Regions from separate parts of the Brevibacillus humidisoli genome, predicted to be linked through region 3. Evidence: riboswitches for the same ligand, from Rfam matches in the RefSeq annotation. Region 3 holds a riboswitch; each other region holds the start of a gene.
What was found. Region 3 has a riboswitch for cobalamin ahead of nrdI (class Ib ribonucleoside-diphosphate reductase assembly flavoprotein NrdI). Riboswitches for the same ligand answer to the same signal wherever they lie in the genome.
Positions count from the first base shown of each region.

Region 1: linked by a shared signal. The riboswitch ahead of LOK74_RS17445 (FecCD family ABC transporter permease) and the one ahead of nrdI (class Ib ribonucleoside-diphosphate reductase assembly flavoprotein NrdI) in region 3 are both predicted to bind cobalamin.
Region 2: linked by a shared signal. The riboswitch ahead of cobO (cob(I)yrinic acid a,c-diamide adenosyltransferase) and the one ahead of nrdI (class Ib ribonucleoside-diphosphate reductase assembly flavoprotein NrdI) in region 3 are both predicted to bind cobalamin.

Region 1 is NZ_CP087263.1:3,564,660-3,570,687, reverse strand. It holds gene cyoE (heme o synthase) at 357-1,289, shown strand; gene LOK74_RS17450 (COX15/CtaA family protein) at 1,529-2,455, shown strand; cobalamin riboswitch at 2,510-2,696, shown strand; gene LOK74_RS17445 (FecCD family ABC transporter permease) at 2,812-3,912, shown strand; gene LOK74_RS17440 (heme ABC transporter ATP-binding protein) at 3,909-4,703, shown strand; gene LOK74_RS17435 (ABC transporter substrate-binding protein) at 4,765-5,787, shown strand; gene LOK74_RS17430 (hypothetical protein) at 5,942-6,028, shown strand, end outside.
Region 2 is NZ_CP087263.1:560,135-566,162, forward strand. It holds gene LOK74_RS02715 (YitT family protein) at 1-377, opposite strand, end outside; cobalamin riboswitch at 1,077-1,292, shown strand; gene cobO (cob(I)yrinic acid a,c-diamide adenosyltransferase) at 1,507-2,055, shown strand; gene cobS (adenosylcobinamide-GDP ribazoletransferase) at 2,083-2,826, shown strand; gene LOK74_RS02730 (histidine phosphatase family protein) at 2,922-3,476, shown strand; gene cobJ (precorrin-3B C(17)-methyltransferase) at 3,541-5,286, shown strand; gene LOK74_RS02740 (sirohydrochlorin chelatase) at 5,313-6,028, shown strand, end outside.
Region 3 is NZ_CP087263.1:4,626,677-4,632,704, forward strand. It holds gene LOK74_RS22630 (threonine synthase) at 1-60, shown strand, start outside; gene LOK74_RS22635 (hypothetical protein) at 222-776, shown strand; partial or broken gene LOK74_RS22640 (methylated-DNA--[protein]-cysteine S-methyltransferase) at 912-1,361, opposite strand; gene LOK74_RS22645 (bifunctional transcriptional activator/DNA repair enzyme AdaA) at 1,361-1,936, opposite strand; cobalamin riboswitch at 2,086-2,273, shown strand; gene nrdI (class Ib ribonucleoside-diphosphate reductase assembly flavoprotein NrdI) at 2,414-2,773, shown strand; gene nrdE (class 1b ribonucleoside-diphosphate reductase subunit alpha) at 2,760-4,844, shown strand; gene nrdF (class 1b ribonucleoside-diphosphate reductase subunit beta) at 4,863-5,831, shown strand; gene LOK74_RS22665 (Dps family protein) at 5,976-6,028, opposite strand, start outside.

The sequences.
Region 1 (6,028 bases), 1.1 Mb from region 3:
CCACCGGGCAGGGTGCCATTCAGCTCGAAAATAGGCTTATATTTCCAATGCTGCTTCACATGCCTGACAAGAGCGGCAGTGTTATAAAATTGTCAAGATTGCCGTCGCTACAGACCACTTGATTCTGGTACAGTTACGGTGAGATGATGTGGAGGCAGCAAGGCACTGCAATGAGGGGCTCAAGTTGACTCCGTTGACTAGATTTCGCTACAATGAGAGGCGTATCGAACGGGTGTTTTTCTGCTCTGTTACGTGTATCTATTCAGACACACGAGCAAAGGATAGATGCTCCGGCGACAGGCAGGATGACGACCTGTCACGCCGGTGCGACTTACCTCAGAAAGGGGTTAGCAAGGATGGATCAGCAGGCTACTTACCAATCTGACAGCCTTTCCTTGGAAGCAGAGAGCGATGGGCAGATGCAACCGGCTACGTGGAGCGATTATCTGCATCTCACCAAGCCGGGGATTACCCTGTCCAACTTGCTTACCACGTTTACTGGCTATTGGTTGGCTGTGTTTACCTTTGGTTACAAACTGGAGCTGCATACACTTGTATTAACGCTTTTGGGAACGGCATTTGTGATTGCATCGGGCGCAACGTTAAACAACTACTGGGATCGAGAACTGGATGCCAAGATGAAGCGGACCAAAAATCGTGGATTAGCTTCCGGGCGAATCCATCCGCGAAATGCACTGGCGATCGGGATTGCGCTATTGGTTGCCGGGCTGATTGTGCTCGCCCTGTTTGCCAACCCTCTGACCGCTGTGCTTGGTTTGCTGGGTCACATCTTCTACGTGTTGATCTATACACCGCTTAAGCGGGTAACTACGCTAAACACCGTGATCGGCGGCATCTCCGGCGCCATCCCGCCGCTGATCGGCTGGGCAGCGGTTACGAACAATGTGGAGATGGGGGCGTGGGTGCTCTTCTTGATCCTGTTCCTCTGGCAGCCGCCGCACTTTTTGGCGCTGGCCATGTTGAAGACCGAGGAATATAGGGCAGGCGGCATCCCTATGCTGCCCGTGGTGAAGGGCTTTGCGGAAACAAAGCGGCAGATGTTCAACTATGCCGCGCCGATGGTTCCCGCTTCCCTCCTGCTCATGCTGTACGCCAATCTCGGTTATGTCTACCTGGCCACGGCGCTCATCCTCGGCATCGGGTATTTATATATCTTGCTGAAAGGTTTTAAAGCAGAGGACGATCTGGTCTGGGCGCGCAAGGCGTTTAGCTACTCGTTGATTTACCTGACGGTGCTCTGTTTCGCTATTATTGTGAGTGCGTTGTAAAAGCGAAAAAGCAGGCAAGCTCGGTGCTTGCTGATGGGAACGTATCGCAGGCATCCGCTATGGCCAAGGCATTGCGGGTGCCACCTTATTGTGTGGGTATAACTAAGCTTGACACTGCTGTCATACCAGCAGGTGGACGATGAGCCAGGAGATTTGCAATCGGATGAAAGGGAACGAGGTGAAGCAACGTGGGTAGGGGTGAGAGGTGGCTGAGATGGCTGGCCATATCAGCAACACTGATGATGTTCTTGACGATGCTGGCCGGTTCGCTGGTGACCAAGACGGGCTCAGCGATGGGCTGTGGCAACGATTGGCCGCTGTGCAACGGCAAGTGGGTACCGGAGTATACGCTGGAATCGCTGATCGAATACTCGCACCGCCTCATCACCGGTGTGGCCGGTTTGGTGGTGATCCTCTTTTCTATTGTTGCTTGGCGAAGGTTTCGCGGTAATGCGGAAGTTCGGGCATTGGCGATGATCGGCCTTTTCTTCATTATCCTGGAGTCGTTGTTGGGTGCATCTGCTGTGATCTGGCCCCAGTCCTCTGCGGTGCTTGCCTTGCACTTCGGCTTCTCTCTGCTCGCGTTCAGCGGAGTGCTGTTGCTTACTTTGTTTGTCCTGCAGCGGGAGAGAAGGGATCAATATGTACGGCAGCCGGTTTCCCGCCGTTTTCGCAATCTGGTCTGGGGAGTGGCTATCTACGCCTACGGTGTTGTCTATCTCGGAGCATACGTGCGGCATACCGGCTCCAGCATGGGTTGCAATGAATGGCCCCTCTGTCGGGGAGGAGAGTTGATCCCGGAACTGACCGGTCAAGTGGCGATTCACTTCATCCACCGACTGGCAGCTACCTGTCTGTTCCTGTTGCTGTTAGTCGTGCTGGTCTATGCTTTCCGTTACTACCGGCAGGAGAGGCGGGACGTCTACGTGGCCAGTCTGCTGGCTTTCATCCTGGTCGCGCTGCAGGTGATCAGCGGCGGATTTGTTGTCTGGTTTGAGCTACACCTGTACGCTACAATGCTTCACTCTGCGATCATCACCTGTCTGTTCGGCATTCTTTGCTATCTCTGCCTGCAGTCCCTGAAGCAGCCACAAGCTGTTCAACAAGAGCGGAAGGCACCTGAGCCTGAGTTTGCGCGGCAGGTCGCACCGCTGACGAAGATCTAACCTGCTTAGGAAAAAGGATTTGAGGGCTTCGAGCCGAATACGTAACAATAGCGAACTGAATAGGAGCAGCTAGGTGCCCTTGCAGAAGCAAGGGGTAACAGGGAATCGGGTGAAAATCCCGAGCGGTCCCGCCACTGTAACCAGGGAGCGCTTTTCCACGATGCCACTCGCCACTAGCGGGGAAGGCGGAAGAGTGCGATGATCCGGAAGCCAGGAGACCTACCTAGTTTGCCGCACCCATTATGCCTTCGCGGAAAGGAGAGGTGTACTGTAGAGTGAAGCGAAAGAGCGTTCTGTCTTTTTTGCCATCAGTACGTGCGCACGCCAAACCTCATCCGACTGGATGGGGTTTTTTGATGCTTGGAGGAGGAACCAATAGGGCGGACCGCGGTTTGCCTCTACGTCATCATCCACTCTGGTTTACAGCGGTGCTGACTGGGCTGACTTGTCTTCTGCTGCTGTCGGCGACATTGGCGGTGATGCTTGGACCGGTCAGCATTCAGCCGGCTGTCGTGTGGAACATTGCGTTATCGCATGTACCCATTTTCGGGGACTTGATTGAACAGGATTGGAGCAAGCCGCAGGAACAGATCATCTGGGAGATCAGACTGCCGCGCGTCCTGTTAGGCGCGGTCGTAGGCGCTGGATTGGCTGTTGTAGGGACTGCAATCCAGGCGTTGGTGCGTAACCCTCTGGCTGAACCGTATATCCTGGGCATCTCATCGGGTTCATCGGTCGCCGCGACACTTGTGATACTCTTCGGGGCATTCTCTTTTCTGGGAACGTATGCCCTGACACTAGGCGCTTTTGCTGGAGCAATGGTCGCGATGCTTGCCGTCTACTTGTTGGCCCAGGTGGCAGGGAGCATTCAGACAACCCGTTTGTTGCTGGCTGGTGTCTCCATCTCGATGATTCTGTCAGCGGCCACCAACTTCATCGTCACGGCTGCCCCAAATGAGCATGGAATTCGCGATGCGCTGTTTTGGATGCTGGGCAGTTTGGCAGGAGCGAAATGGGAGTACCTCATGATTCCTTACGTGGTGGTGACAGGCGGGATGGTTTTCTTGCTGCTTCAATATCGCTTGCTCAATGCCTTGCTCATGGGGGAGGAAGCGGCGGCGACACTCGGCGTCAACACCCATGCTTTTCGCAAATGGCTGATCGTGCTGCTCTCTTTGCTAATCGGGGTGGTTGTCGCCGTCAGCGGTTCGATCGGGTTTGTCGGGCTGATCGTCCCGCACATCGCTCGATTTGTCGTCGGGTCTGATCATCGTAGGGTGCTGCCGGTTAGCGCTCTGCTAGGCGCGGTGATCCTGATCTGGGCTGATGTACTGGCCCGCCTGCTGCTGGCTCCCGGGGAACTGCCAATCGGTGTCGTCACGGCGTTGGCGGGCGGCCCGTTTTTTATCTGGCTGCTGCGGCGGTCAAGCTACTCGTTCGGAGGGGAAAACAGATGAGCATGGAGGTAGACCAGGTATCCGTCTCGGTCGGAGAAAAAGCGATTATTCGAGAAATCTCCCTGTCTATCCGATCCGGACAGTTCGTCGGCATGATCGGACCAAACGGCAGCGGGAAATCGACTCTGCTCAAGACGATGTATCGCGTCCTGCAGCCTGATGTGGGCGTGATTCGTCTGGACGATCAGGAACTTTATCGGCAGACGCCCCGTCAAGTGTCGCGTCAACTGGCTGTGGTCAGTCAGGAAACGCCTGTCCACTTTGACTTCACAGTAGAGGAAATCGTCCTGATGGGCCGAAACCCGCATAAACGAATGCTGGAGCCCGATACCGCAGAGGATCGAGCGATTGTCAGAGAGGCGCTGCAGCGGGTCGGCATGCTGGACGCGGCGCAGCGCAGTTTGTTGACCCTGTCGGGAGGGGAAAAGCAGCGGGTGCTGATTGCCAGAGCGCTGGCGCAGCAGGCCAAGTGGCTGATCCTGGACGAGCCGACCAACCATCTGGATATTCAATACCAACTCCAATTGATGGATCTGGTCAGAGCGCTTGAAGTGACCGTTGTGGCCGCCTTGCATGACCTGAACCTTGCCGCGGCTTACTGCGATTATCTGTTTGTGATGGACAGCGGACAGCTGGCGGCATCAGGCCATCCGGCGCAGGTGTTGAAGCCCGAACTGCTTAGGGACGTGTTTGGCGTGGAGGCGGAAGTGACGGTCCATCCCAAAACAGGGAAACCGCACATCGTCTATTTGGCCGCCCATGCTGAACGGTTTGCACTGACGGAAAGGTAACAGCGGTTCTTTTGACAACGTGAATCGAATCGGGAAACCATGACAAGAGGAGAAGTAAGACATGAGACAGAGGAACAAAATGATCTATACGTGGAAACAAAAAATATGGGTAGCGATGCTGTGCTTGCTGGGTTCTGCTTTGGCTGCTTGTAGTCAAGGTGAACAGGCAGTGACGAATGGGACGGCTGCTGTTTCGGGTCAGCAGACGGAGGAGACGGAAGTGACGCTGACCAACATGGGGCGAACGATTACCTATTCCGCCCCTCCCCAGCGGGCGGTTGCCCTAAACCAGCACGCCACCGAGGTGATGCTTGCCTTGGGCTTGCAAGATGTGATGGTGGGCACTGCCTACCTGGATGATCAGATTTTGCCGGAATATCAGGAGGCCTATGAACAGGTTCCGGTGCTCGCCGACGAGTACCCGTCAAAAGAGGTGTTTCTCGCCGCCAATCCCGACTTTGCCTACGCTGGATGGAAAAGCGCCTTTACCGAAAAACAGTTGGGAACAGTAGAAGAGTTGGCAGAGATGGGCATCAAGACGTACATCCAGGAGTCGTCCAACATCACAGCACCTACTGTGGAAGACGTTTACGAAGATATCCGCAATATCGGCCGCATCTTCAGAGTGGAAGAGAGAGCGGACCAACTGATTGACCAAATGAAACGGGAGATGGAAGCGATCACGCGTCAGCTCGGTCCGGTGGAGCAGCCGCTTCGCGTGTTTGTCTACGACAGCGGGGAAGACAAGCCGTATACGGCGGCCAACAATTACATGACGCCCCTGATTGAACTGGCCGGAGGGAAAAACATCTTTGACGACATCGAAAAAGGCTGGGCGGAAGTAAGCTGGGAGGAAGTAGTGGCCCGACGTCCGGACGTGATTGTGATCATGGACTACGGAAAGAAAACCGTCCAGCAGAAACGGGATCTGCTGCTGGCCCGAAAAGGATTGTCCGAAGTGCCGGCCATACAAAACAAACGGTTTATCGTCCTCCCGCTCTCAGCGGCGGCCGAGGGAATACGTGCCCCGATTGCGCTAGAGACATTGGCGAGAGGGTTTTATCCGGAGCGATTTGAACAATAGGTAGGGCCGAACGTCCCGACTCCGCAGAGCAGGAGCGGGACGTTTCATGTTCATCCGTCTACCCCCTCTCCCCCTGTTTGGTTGAATCTATCCACCTCGTTCACAGTCTGGTAAAATATAGAGTAACACTCTTCTTCTGGAATGGGGAGATGGTATGTTTACAACACCCCGAAAACGGCCGCAGACCGCACTACCTGAAAAACGACAGACTGCTGCGACGCGGCACATCCATGATCAACCA
Region 2 (6,028 bases), 840 kb from region 3:
CCCCCCGTATTCGTTTGAAACGCTAGCATAATGCCAATCCCCGCTCCAATAAAAACTCCGCCTGCCACCGCTGAAAACGGAATCGGAAACTCATGCATCCGACGGAGTGGACTTAGCCAGTCAATAAAAAAGGAGGAAAGCAACATTCCGTGAAAGCTATTGTAGAATAACCTTCTGTCATACACAAAGACGAGCATATAAATCGGTAAACTGACCAAAATCATCACCAATCCGGGAGGCCAGGAGAAGTAGTATTTCGCTAACAGACCGATTCCAATGATTCCGCCATCCATCAACTTGTGGGGCAAGATAAACAGATTGACTCCAGTCCCCACCAAAAGGCAGCCAATTACGATCGCGATACCTTTTCGCAGCATCTTTCCTCCAGGTATCCGTTTATTTGTACAATCTATACGCATAGGTTGAAATGATTATACTTACCAGGAGATTCGGAGAGCGAACAAGACTACGGCGCTGTTCTCTTGACCAATAAATACCACGAATTTGAAGCCGTACCCTATTTGAGTATGATGGAAGGAATTCACTTCTATTATGAACGGGGAAAATCCAGAATTATCGAAAATGAATCACACAACGCAATGGGTGCTCTTGAGTGCTGCTGTACTCCTTGTGGTCGGTTCTATCTTTAGTTGCGTAGGAATCATTCGAAATAAAATGATCTCTTATCAAATATGGCTGTCTGTTGGCGTCCTTTCTGCCATTCTGGGGATCGGATTAATCCCGTTGTTTGTCTATAGCAGCCAAATTCCCTGGAAGTCCGTCTCTCTCTTCACGCCTGACATTGCCTTTCTCATGCAAAGTCTAGTGGGGATTTTCACTGCTCACAGTCTGATTACCTTTATCTTGTTGGCAAGTAAACGGAGATTCCGACGTAACCGCCCGCCTATGTCAGTTTTTCCGCCCCCAGTGGAATGATGAGATTCGGTATTTGGACGTTAAGCTGCAGTGGTACGGGTGAGCGCAGGCTGTAATGGTCTTGGCAGACAGCTTTTTCCTTGCATCCTGTCCCGCTTTTGTTATTATTAAAGCAAGAACTTGTCACTGGATTGGAACAATTGCATAAAAAGCAAACAGGTCCTCATCTGTACCGAACGGACGGCAGCAGATGAGGTTAAAAGGGAAGTTTGGTGCAAATCCAACGCGGTCCCGCCACTGTAAAAGAGGAGTCTTCCTTTGCGCAATGATGCATCCACTGTCGCTGCCGGCGATGGGAAGGATAAGGTAGACGATGATCCTTGAGCCAGGAGACCTGCCTGTTTGTATGTGTCACTGGTTTCCTTCGGGTCAAAGGAAAGGTGAGGATTGTCACGCATGCTGTCCGCGCTTTGGTTCCCATAGGAGCCAAAGCGTTTTTTGTTTGTTTGCCAATGCATCTGTTGTTTGCATAACGAAACAAGTTGAGAGCATCAGCAAAGCGTCGGCTTTCGCTGTCAACACACAGCGATGGAGCCGGTTCTTTTTACTTACTGCAGGAGGAGGAGTCTGATGAGCAGGCCGGATAAGGAGCGGGGACTGGTGTTGGTCTACACCGGCGATGGCAAAGGAAAAACGACGGCTGCGCTGGGACTGGCGGTACGGGCCGCGGGACGCGGCAAGCGGGTACTGATGATCCAGTTTATTAAATCGCCGGAGCGAACCTACGGGGAGAAGCTCGTCTTTGATCGACTGGGGATTGAAATCTGCCAGACAGGAGTGGGATTTACCTGGACGAAGACACCTCAGGAGCACCGTGCAGCGTTGGAAAAAGGCTGGCAGTTGGCCAAGGAAAAGGTGATGGGGGGGCAGTACGACCTGGTCATCCTCGACGAGTTGAACAACGCGCTGGCGATTGAGCGCTTCCCGATCGATGATGTGCTGCCGCTGGCAGACGTATTGGATCTGATCCGAAATCGCCCAAATGGCATGCACCTAGTGATTACCGGTCGCCAAGCCAAACCGGAGATTGTCGACATCGCCGATCTCGTCACGGAAATGAACCCGGTTAAGCATTACTACGATGAAGGAGTGCCGGCGGTTAAGGGCATTGAGTTTTAGGGACGGCAACTAGGAGGAGGAGGAGAGATGGGAGCATTTTTTCAAGCAATCTCTTTTCTGACACGTCTGCCGGTACCTCGCTACCCGATGAAAGAAGCAGATTGGTCCAGGAGTGCGGTTTTTTACCCGCTGGTTGGAGCGATCATCGGTCTCCTGCTGTGGGGGGGCAACTGGTTTTCCGAGTTGCTTTTAAGCGATCATCTTGCAGCAGTACTAACCCTCATCTTTTGGATTTACATAACCGGGGGCTTGCACCTGGACGGATGGATGGATCTGGCGGATGGCCTAGGCAGCAGCAGACCACGGGAACAAGTGCTGACGATTATGAAGGATAGCCGGGTTGGGGCGATGGGTGTTCTGGCCGCTCTTTCCCTGCTGCTGGTAAAAGGCGCAGCCATATACGAGCTGCTGTCACTCAATCTGCAGACGTGCCTGGTAATCGTCCCTGCAATCGCTCGTACGCATCTGCTAATCGCGATTCGCCACTGGCCTTACTTGACCCAGGATGGGATCGGCAGCAGGCTGCGGGAGGGGATTGGTACAGGGCATCTGCTTGTCAGCAGTATAGCGGTGCTGTCGGTTGGCTGGTGGGCAGTGGGCTACCAGAACATGCTCGTCTTTTTATTGACGCTGCTCTATCTCTATTGGTTCTCCACCTATATCCACCGACGGTTGGGTGGATACACCGGCGACGCCTACGGAGCCTTGATCGAGTCGACAGAAGCGGTAGCCCTGCTGCTGCTGGTAGCCGCGGATAAATGGCTGCCCTGATTCCGGCCCAGGGAAAAACGGCATGGTGAAAAACCGCATGATCAAAGCCCGGGAATCATCCTATAGATACAAAGGACTGGCGGTGATGACCATAGATGGATTGGATCGTGATGCGGCACGGTGAGACCGATTGGAACCGGGAGCGGCGGTTACAAGGTGTGCAGGATGTCGGACTGAACGAGACGGGCCAAGAGCAGGTGAGAGAGGCATGTCGCAAGCTGCTTCGGCAGAGCCCTCCGTTTTCGCGGATCGTCTCCAGTCCGCTGAGGCGGGCCAGACAATCAGCCGGTATCGCACAGGAGATGATAGGGGTGCCGATCGTGATGCTGCCCCAGTTGCAGGAACGGTCATTTGGACCTCTGGAAGGGAAAACGGCAGATGAACTGCGTCGAGACGAGCAGATCCAAGATGTGGAGGAAATCATGGATGGTTCGTATGGCATCGAGGAGATGGCGCAAGTGAGAGAGCGGATTCGGCAGGGACTATTCCACCTGGCGGCCGCCTACCCTGCAGAACGGCTGCTGATCATTACCCACGGCAGTGTGATCAAATGCATCGGTCAGATGTGCGGACTATCGGTTGGCCTCCTGCCTAATGCCGGTTGGATCAGCATCCCGGCCAGTCGATGGGAGTCTCTGATAAAACGATAGCGAGCAACGTAAGGAACGGGAGCAGAGTCAGGCTAGATAAACAAAAACGGAGAGGAGTGTACAGATGAAAGGAAAACTGTTTGTCATCGGCTTTGGACCGGGGAGTTTCGAACATATCACGAAACGGGCTCGGGACGCGATACAGGAAAGCGAGATCGTGATCGGCTACACCACCTATGTGGAGCTGATCAGCGGGCTGTTGACGGATCAAAAAGTGGTCAGCACTGGCATGACGGAAGAAGTGAGTCGGGCGCGGGAAGCGGTGCGCCAGGCGGAGATGGGCAAAAAAGTAGCTGTCATCTCCAGTGGTGATGCAGGCGTTTATGGGATGGCCGGCTTGATCTACGAGGTATTGGTTGAACAGGGGTGGATCGAAGCCGAGGGAGTGGCCGTTGAAGTGATTCCCGGCATTTCTGCGATCAACTCCTGCGCTGCTCTGTTAGGCGCACCTGTGATGCACGATGCCTGCACGATCAGCTTGAGTGACCATCTGACACCGTGGGAATTGATTGCCAAGCGGATCGATGCGGCTGGGCAGGCTGATTTCGTGATTGCTCTCTACAATCCAAAGAGCGGCCGACGCACGCGGCAGATCGTGGAAGCACAGCAGATCCTGCTCAAGTACCGCTCCCCCGATACTCCTGTCGGGATCGTCAAAAGCGCTTACCGGGAGCGGGAGCATGTCGTGATGACGACGCTGGAAAAGATGCTGGACCACGACATCGGCATGCTGACGACTGTGATCATCGGCAATGAGTCTACGTTTGTCTACGACGGCAAAATGATCACACCTCGCGGCTATCAGCGAAAGTATACGCTGACGGCGGACGAACAGCCGCTCAAACCGCATGAGCGGCTGCGCAAGGAGAACGAGCCATGGGCGCTTGGAGACCGTTCAGACGACGGCCCTTCGACTGAGGATCGGTCAGGAGAGAACCGCATGATTGACGTCCATTCGACTGAGGAGCATTCGAGTATCTCCCGGACGGTCCATGATCGTTCGAACGATGAACGCACAAGTGCAGTCGATCTGCACGTCGGATCACGCACTCCTTATGACTGGGCCGCAGAGGCGTTGATGACGCTGCAGCAGGCACACGGGAGCGCGGTGGCGACCAGCACGGTCGCACCGATTTCCCCATCTACTCCCGCATTTCGGCAGCAGTCGATCTTTGAGTGCGCGGTCAGCCCAGGTGTGGTGAATAAAAAATGGACACCCCAGCAAATGGTGCTGCTGGCTGAAGTGGCTGGGGACAAGGGCGAGATCGAGTATACGCCTCATCATCAGATGATTTTGCGGATTCCGACAGAAGATCCGTCCGCGATCACAGCGCAGCTGCGAGAGGCTGGACTGCTTTTGATGCCGGTAGGTGACGTGGTACAGATCAAGGCCTGCGATTTTTGTGACGGCGAAAAGAAAGATGCGATTCCGTACGCAGAAGAGCTGAACCGGCTGATGGGCGGGCTACAGGCGCCCAAGGAATTGAAGCTGGGTGTCAACGGATGCGGGATGGCCTGCTACGGCGCGGTAAAAGAGGATATCGGCATCGTCTATCGCAAGGGTGCGTTTGATTTGTTCCTGGGAGCCAAGTCTGTCGGCCGCAATGCCCATCCCGGTGTCCCGGTGGCAGAAGGGATTCCCTCAGAGGAGATTGTGCCGCTGTTGGAGCGGATCGTCACCAGGTATCGCGAGGAGGCGTTTCCCAACGAACGCTTTCACAAGTTCTTCAAGCGCGTCGGCGAGATTGAAGGTTTTGCCTATCGGGACATGACCGCCGTGAAGATCGAAGACGCCGTATGCGGCACCTAGGGAGAAAAAAGGAGGAGGTTGGGAAGATGGAGGCAGTGTTGTTTGTCGGCCATGGCAGCAAGGATGCCGCAGGCAATGAGGAAGTGAGGCAGTTCGTCGCCTCGCTGGTTGACGAAGTGGAAGCACCGATTGTGGAGACCTGCTTTCTAGAGTTTGAACCGCCAGACGTCTACAGCGGACTGGAGGCCTGTCTAAGCAGGGGAGCAACCCGGATCGTGGTGATTCCGATCATCTTGTTTTCCGCTGGCCACGCGAAGATCCACATCCCTGCAGCGCTGGATGAGTTTAAGACAAAGCACCCCGATGTGCCCGTTACATATGGACGTCCGGTGGGCATTCACGAGCTGGTGCTGGGAATTCTGGAAGCACGTCTTGATGAAGTGGAGCAATGCGAGGAGCGGCGCGAACAAGAGCTGGCCGTCCTGCTGGTCGGCAGAGGCAGCAGCGATCCGGACGCCAACAGCGACATCTACAAGATGGCTCGCCTGTTCTGGGAGCGCAGCAAGGCGAAATGGGTGGAGCCGGCTTTTATGGGGGTTACGTTTCCCAGCTTTGATGAGGGGATGGAACGCTGCCTCAAGCTGGGGGCACGGCATGTGGTGGTACTGCCGTACTTTCTCTTTACAGGAGTGCTGATCAAGCGGATGGCTGACTACGTGCAGCACTGGCAAACCTCCCGACCCGATGTCCGATTTACGTTGGCAGAGTACTTCGGATTTCACCCGCTGCTCAAAGCAGTACT
Region 3 (6,028 bases):
TTGACAGAGGAGGATACGGTTGTTCTGGTAGGCACCTCTCGAGGAGAATGGATTTTATAGTCTGGGCTCTTGATTTTTCAAGGGCTCTTTTTTTTCTTTTTGACACTTTTTGACAGGTTGGGGACCACATAAATACACCTTGTCCGACTTTGGTTATTAAACCATTGAAGTGTAAGGGGATGAATATAATCGTCCCCCACAAACATAAAAGGAGTGAGGCGATGTTTACCATAAGGTACCAACCCAACATCCCAGACCATGAATTGAGTCAAATCACTTTAGCTGATTTTGAAGGTGAATACGGGAATGTTCTCTACGGACAATTTGAGATAAATGTCAACGGAAAAACCTATGGTTTGTATGACCCAGATGCTCCAACCCCAATCCTAGAGTTCTTTGAGGAAGAAATCATAGCCTCGTTCGGACTATTAAACGAGGTTGTCATTTCTATGCAACATCACAAATACATTGCCTTAAATACGATCGATGCTCATTTTGCATGGTTTGAATTTATTGCAGAAGGTGAAGACCTTACCGTATATCATGTACAAGTAGAAGAGGATAACATCAGTTCTTTCATTGTAACGGAACCTCTGAATTGTATATCAATATGCTACTGGCAGGAAACGATCACGAAACAGGAGTTTATCGATGAAGTTTTAGACAAAACAGATGAGTTCATTCGTCACATCGAAAAGGTTAATCCTGCGTTGCTCAGGAGTAAAAGTATTCAAGGGCTTCTTGAAAGATGTGGAAAATCCAAGTTGTTAAGGTAGGCGCAGTAGATGATTTTTTTGAACAAACTCGTATGATTACCCGTTCCCCAGTACAGGCAGCTCGGCGGTGGCTGGTTTGACACCATGTGAAGAGGCAGACAGGCTCGTGATGTCGGCTCCCTGCAACACAGCCCGCTCATGGGCCAACAGCCACTCCTTCCGCCAGATCCCCCACGCATAACCAGTGAGACTGCCGTTGCTGCCAATCACCCGGTGGCAGGGAACGAGAATGCCCAGTTGGTTTCTTCCATTGGCATGACCTGCCGCCCGTACAGCTTGTGCACGGTCAAGCAAACGGGCAAGTTCCCGGTAACTCACCGTCTCTCCAAAGGGAATCGAGCAAAGCTGCTCCCAGACCTGTTGTTGAAACGCGGTTCCCTGTGCAGAGAGGGGAACGGTAAATGACAATCTGTTTCCGGAAAAATACTCATTAAGCTCAGAAATGCATTGTTCTATCACCGGAGGTAGGCAAGTCTTTTCTCTCTCCACAGGGACCTGCTCTACAAAACGAACAACCGTGATGGCCTCTGTGGTGCCGTTTATCTCGATCCACCCAATAGGCGATTGGTAAAATGCAGCAATCATTATGACCGAACCATCCTTTCCGTTTCTGGCTCGCGATAGCGGAGTCGGTATTCCGTCGGGGTGCAGCTGGTCTCCCGGTGAAATACCGAGGAGAAGTGGGCGCTGCTGTGGAAGCCAACTTGCTGGGCAATCTCCGTTATCGTTGTATCCGTTGTTGTCAACAGTTGCTTGGCAGCCTCGATCCTGGTCTTGCGCAGATATTGTCCCGGTGACATCTTCATTACGCGCGTAAAACAACGCTGCAGGTAAAACGGACTGACGAACAGCCGCTGTGACATATCTGCCAGCGTAAGCGTTTCGTGATAACAGTCTGTGATCAAACCGACCAGCTTTTTGGCCAACTCTTCTTCAGGAGAGCGCCAGTCCAACTCTTCCGGTCGGCAGCGTTTGCACGGACGGAGCCCCGATTGTCGCGCTTCGTCCGGGTGGTAAAAGATCCTGACGTGATCCCGCTTTGGGGTCCGCGATCGGCAAGATGGTCGGCAAAACACGCCGGTGGTAACCAAACCATAATAAAACTGCCCGTCGTAAGCAGGATCGCAGCTTGCAATCGCCCTCCACATCCAATCATTCATGCAGCATCTCCTCCTGCCTCCAGTATAGCCCCTGTGAAGCCAGGACGTAACCGGTAGAAAATATGAGAGCAACAATCGGAAAATGAAGCACAGACTGAGAAAGAGCTTGACGCAACACTATATATTGATCTAATCTGGTTATATTAAAACTACATATTGTGGGAATAGGTACCTTGAAGCGTGCTTCAGGGTTTAATAGGGAAGTTCGGTGTAACTCCGACGCGGTCCCGCCACTGTGACAGAGGAGTCATAACAAATACGCCACTGGAGACGTCCGGGAAGGCTGTTATGATGATGAGACTGGAGCCAGGAGACCTGCCTATTCTGACAACACTGTGATGTACCTACGGGAGATAGGGAGGTGTTACAAACGTCAGTTTCGCACGCTGGGGTATTTTTGCCTTTTCCTATTTGGTAAAAATACCCTTTTCATTTTGCGCCTACATTTTTGTGCCTACATGACAGGAGGTAGCTGCCTTGTACATTGTCTACGATTCCAAGACGGGAAATGTAAGACGCTTTGTCCAGAAACTTACGATGAAATCAGCGCAGATAGACGAGGCTCTCACACTGGAAAAACCATTTGTGCTGGTTACCTATACGACCGGATATGGCGAAGTGCCGATGAATGTTTTGCAGTTTTTGAGGCGCAACCACCGGCATCTCCAGGGTGTGGCCGCTTCTGGAAATAAAAACTGGGGACAGAACTACGCCAGGAGCGCCGATGTGATTTCACAGCTGTATCGCGTTCCTATCCTGTGCAAATTTGAATTGAGCGGCACCGCGCACGATGTGCGTACCTTTCAAGAGAGGGTGAACCAACTTGCGGCATATTGAGTTAAATCATGAGATCGTGTACCGCCGGGAAGATGGATTTTTTGATTTGGACAAAGACAGAGAGGCGGTTCGCGTATACGAAGCGGAAATCAGCTCATCACAGGTCAGCTTCGACAGCGTGGCAGAAAGAATCGCCTATATGGTGGACAACCATTACTACTATGACGTGTTGAGCCAGTATAGCGTAGATCAGATCGAAGAAATCTACCGCATGGTCAATGATTATGAGTTTACGTTTTCCTCTTACATGGCCATCTCCAAATTCTATCGCGACTATGCGGTCACGAGCAACGATAAGAAGCAGTATCTGGAGACGTATGTGGACCGGATCATCATCGTCGCGCTCTATCTGGCACAGGGAGAAGTCAAAAAAGCAGCCAACTATACCGCAGCGATGATCGAGCAGCGCTACCAGCCGGCGACACCGACGTTTTTAAACGCCGGCAAGGCGAGACGTGGCGAAATGGTGTCGTGCTATCTGCTGGAGCTGGACGATTCGCTCAACAGCATCACCTACAATCTGTCAACCGCCATGCAGTTGTCCAAGCTGGGCGGCGGGATTGCGTTGAACCTCAGCAAGTTAAGGGCGAGAGGAGAAGAGATCAAAGGGATCGCCAATGCATCAAGCGGCGTGATGCCGGTGGCCAAGATTCTGGAAGATTCGTTTTCCTATGTGAATCAACTGGGTCAGCGCAAAGGAGCAGGAGCGGTCTATATCAATATCTTTCACTGGGATGCCAATGAACTGTTGGACAGCAAGAAGATTAATGCGGACGAAAAGTCGCGCTTGCAGTCGCTCTCGATCGGCCTGATCTGTCCCGCCATCTTTTTTGAACTGGCTGAGAGAGATGAAGACCTGTATGTGTTTGCTCCCTATTCCGTCTATCAGGCATACGGACGGCACTTTGACGATATGGACCTGGATCAGATGTATCACGAATTGCTCCAGCATCCAGATGTAAAAAAGAAGCGGCTGATGAGCGCCCGCGAAATGCTGGTGAAGATCGCGATGATTCAATTGGAGAGCGGCTATCCCTACCTGATCTTTCTCTCCAATGCCAATCGACAGCACCCCTTAAAAGGGGTGGGCCGGATCAAAATGTCCAATCTGTGTACGGAGATTTTTCAATTACAGGAGACGTCCACGATCAACGACTACGGCGTAGAGGACATCATCCGCCGGGATATTAGCTGCAACCTGGGCTCGTTAAACATTGCCAATGTGATGGAAACGGGGCTGATCCGCGAATCGGTCCACACCGGCATGGAGATGCTCACGGCCGTATCGGACATGACCAGTGTTAGCAATGCGCCGGGGGTGCAGAAAGCCAACGCTGAGCTGCACTCGGTCGGACTTGGAGCGATGAATCTGCACGGCTATCTGGCCAAGAACGGCATCCCGTTTGAAAGTGAAGAGGCGAAAGATTTTGCCAACACCTTTTTTATGATGGTCAACTTCTACAGTCTGGAAAAGTCGATGCTGATCGCCAAAGAGCGGCAGACGATGTTTGCCGGTTTTGAACGATCCGATTATGCGACAGGAGTGTACTTTGCGAAATACCTTGCACAGGAGTATGCTCCGCGAACGAAGAAGGTGGGCGCTTTATTCGAGGGGATCTCGATTCCTGCACGAGCGGATTGGCAGCGGCTGAAAGAGGAGATTCAAACCTACGGCCTCTACCATGCCTATCGATTGGCGTGCGCGCCAACCGCTTCCATCTCCTATATCCAGAATGCCACTTCTTCGGTCATGCCGATCGTGGAGCAGATTGAAACCAGAACGTACGGAAATGCCACCACGTACTATCCGGCTCCATTCTTGGCGAAGGAGAATGTCCTGCTCTACAAATCAGCCTACAACATGGACATGTTCAAGCTGATTGATCTGATTGCGGTGATCCAGCAGCACATCGATCAAGGGATTTCCACCATCTTGTACGTCAACAGCGACATTTCTACGAGAGAGTTGGCCAGATACTATATTTATGCCAATCGACAGGGGCTAAAAAGTCTGTACTATACGCGAACGAACAAAAGGGGAATAGAGGAGTGCATCGCGTGCGCGGTGTAGAAGGGAGGGGTGCAAGACATGCGGGCTGTCAACTGGAACAAACCGGAAGATGAGTACTCCCGAATGTTCTGGAATCAAAGCATTCAGCAGTTCTGGACAGAGGAAGAGTTCCCGGTCTCATCTGACAAAAACACATGGATCGAATTGTCGGATGCCGAGCGGGATGTATTCAAAAAGGTGTTGGGTGGACTAACCCTGCTGGACACGAAGCAAGGAGGAGAGGGGATGCCCTTGATCCTGCTTCATGTCGACAACTTGCAGGCAAAATCGGTGCTGGCTTTCATGAGTGCGATGGAGGAAATCCACGCTAAGTCGTACAGCCATATCTTTACTACGCTTTGCACCGCCGCAGAAATTGACGAGCTCTTTTCCTGGGTCGACCAGCACCCTCTATTAACTGCAAAAGCGGATCTGATTACAGGCTGTTACCGGAAGCTGTTCAAGCCTGATGCGAGCGGCAAAGAGATCTACATGGCGATGGCGGCAAGTGTGCTCTTGGAATCATTTCTGTTTTACAGCGGCTTCTTCTACCCGCTGTATTTGAGCGGTCAAGGAAAAATGACGGCCAGCGGGGAGATCATCAATCTGATCTTGCGGGACGAAAGCATTCACGGCGTGTTTGTCGGCTTGCTGGCCCAGGAGGTTTTCGCTGGATTAGCGGAGCAAGCGCAGCGAGAGGTCCTTGCCGAGCTGTACGATTTGCTGGAGCGGCTATACACGATAGAAAAGCAGTATACGGCGGAAATCTACGAGCTTGTTGGCTTGCAGGATGAGGTGGTCAAGTTTATCCGCTACAATGCCAATAAAGCCCTGATGAACCTTGGGCTGGAGCCGCATTTTGAGCATCAAAAAATCAACCCGATCGTAGAGAACGGGTTGAAGACAGATACGAAAAACCACGATTTCTTTAGTCTCAAAGGCAACTCCTATCATCGGGCGACCCGTGTCGAAATGCTGCGAGATGAAGATTTTTTGTTTGATCGGTAGGAGAAATAATGTGGAGACATAGGTGAGGGGGAAGGGGAGAAGCCCCTTTCCCCACTCCGTCCACATTGTTGATAGCTAACCAGCACTCAGAGAAAAGGTTCACTCCGTTGAGTGGGTTGGCAAACACGTCGATTCGACCCGCCCTTATTGGGCAAAGGCACGCAGCATCCATACGTGCTTCTCCAGCTCCGCTTTCA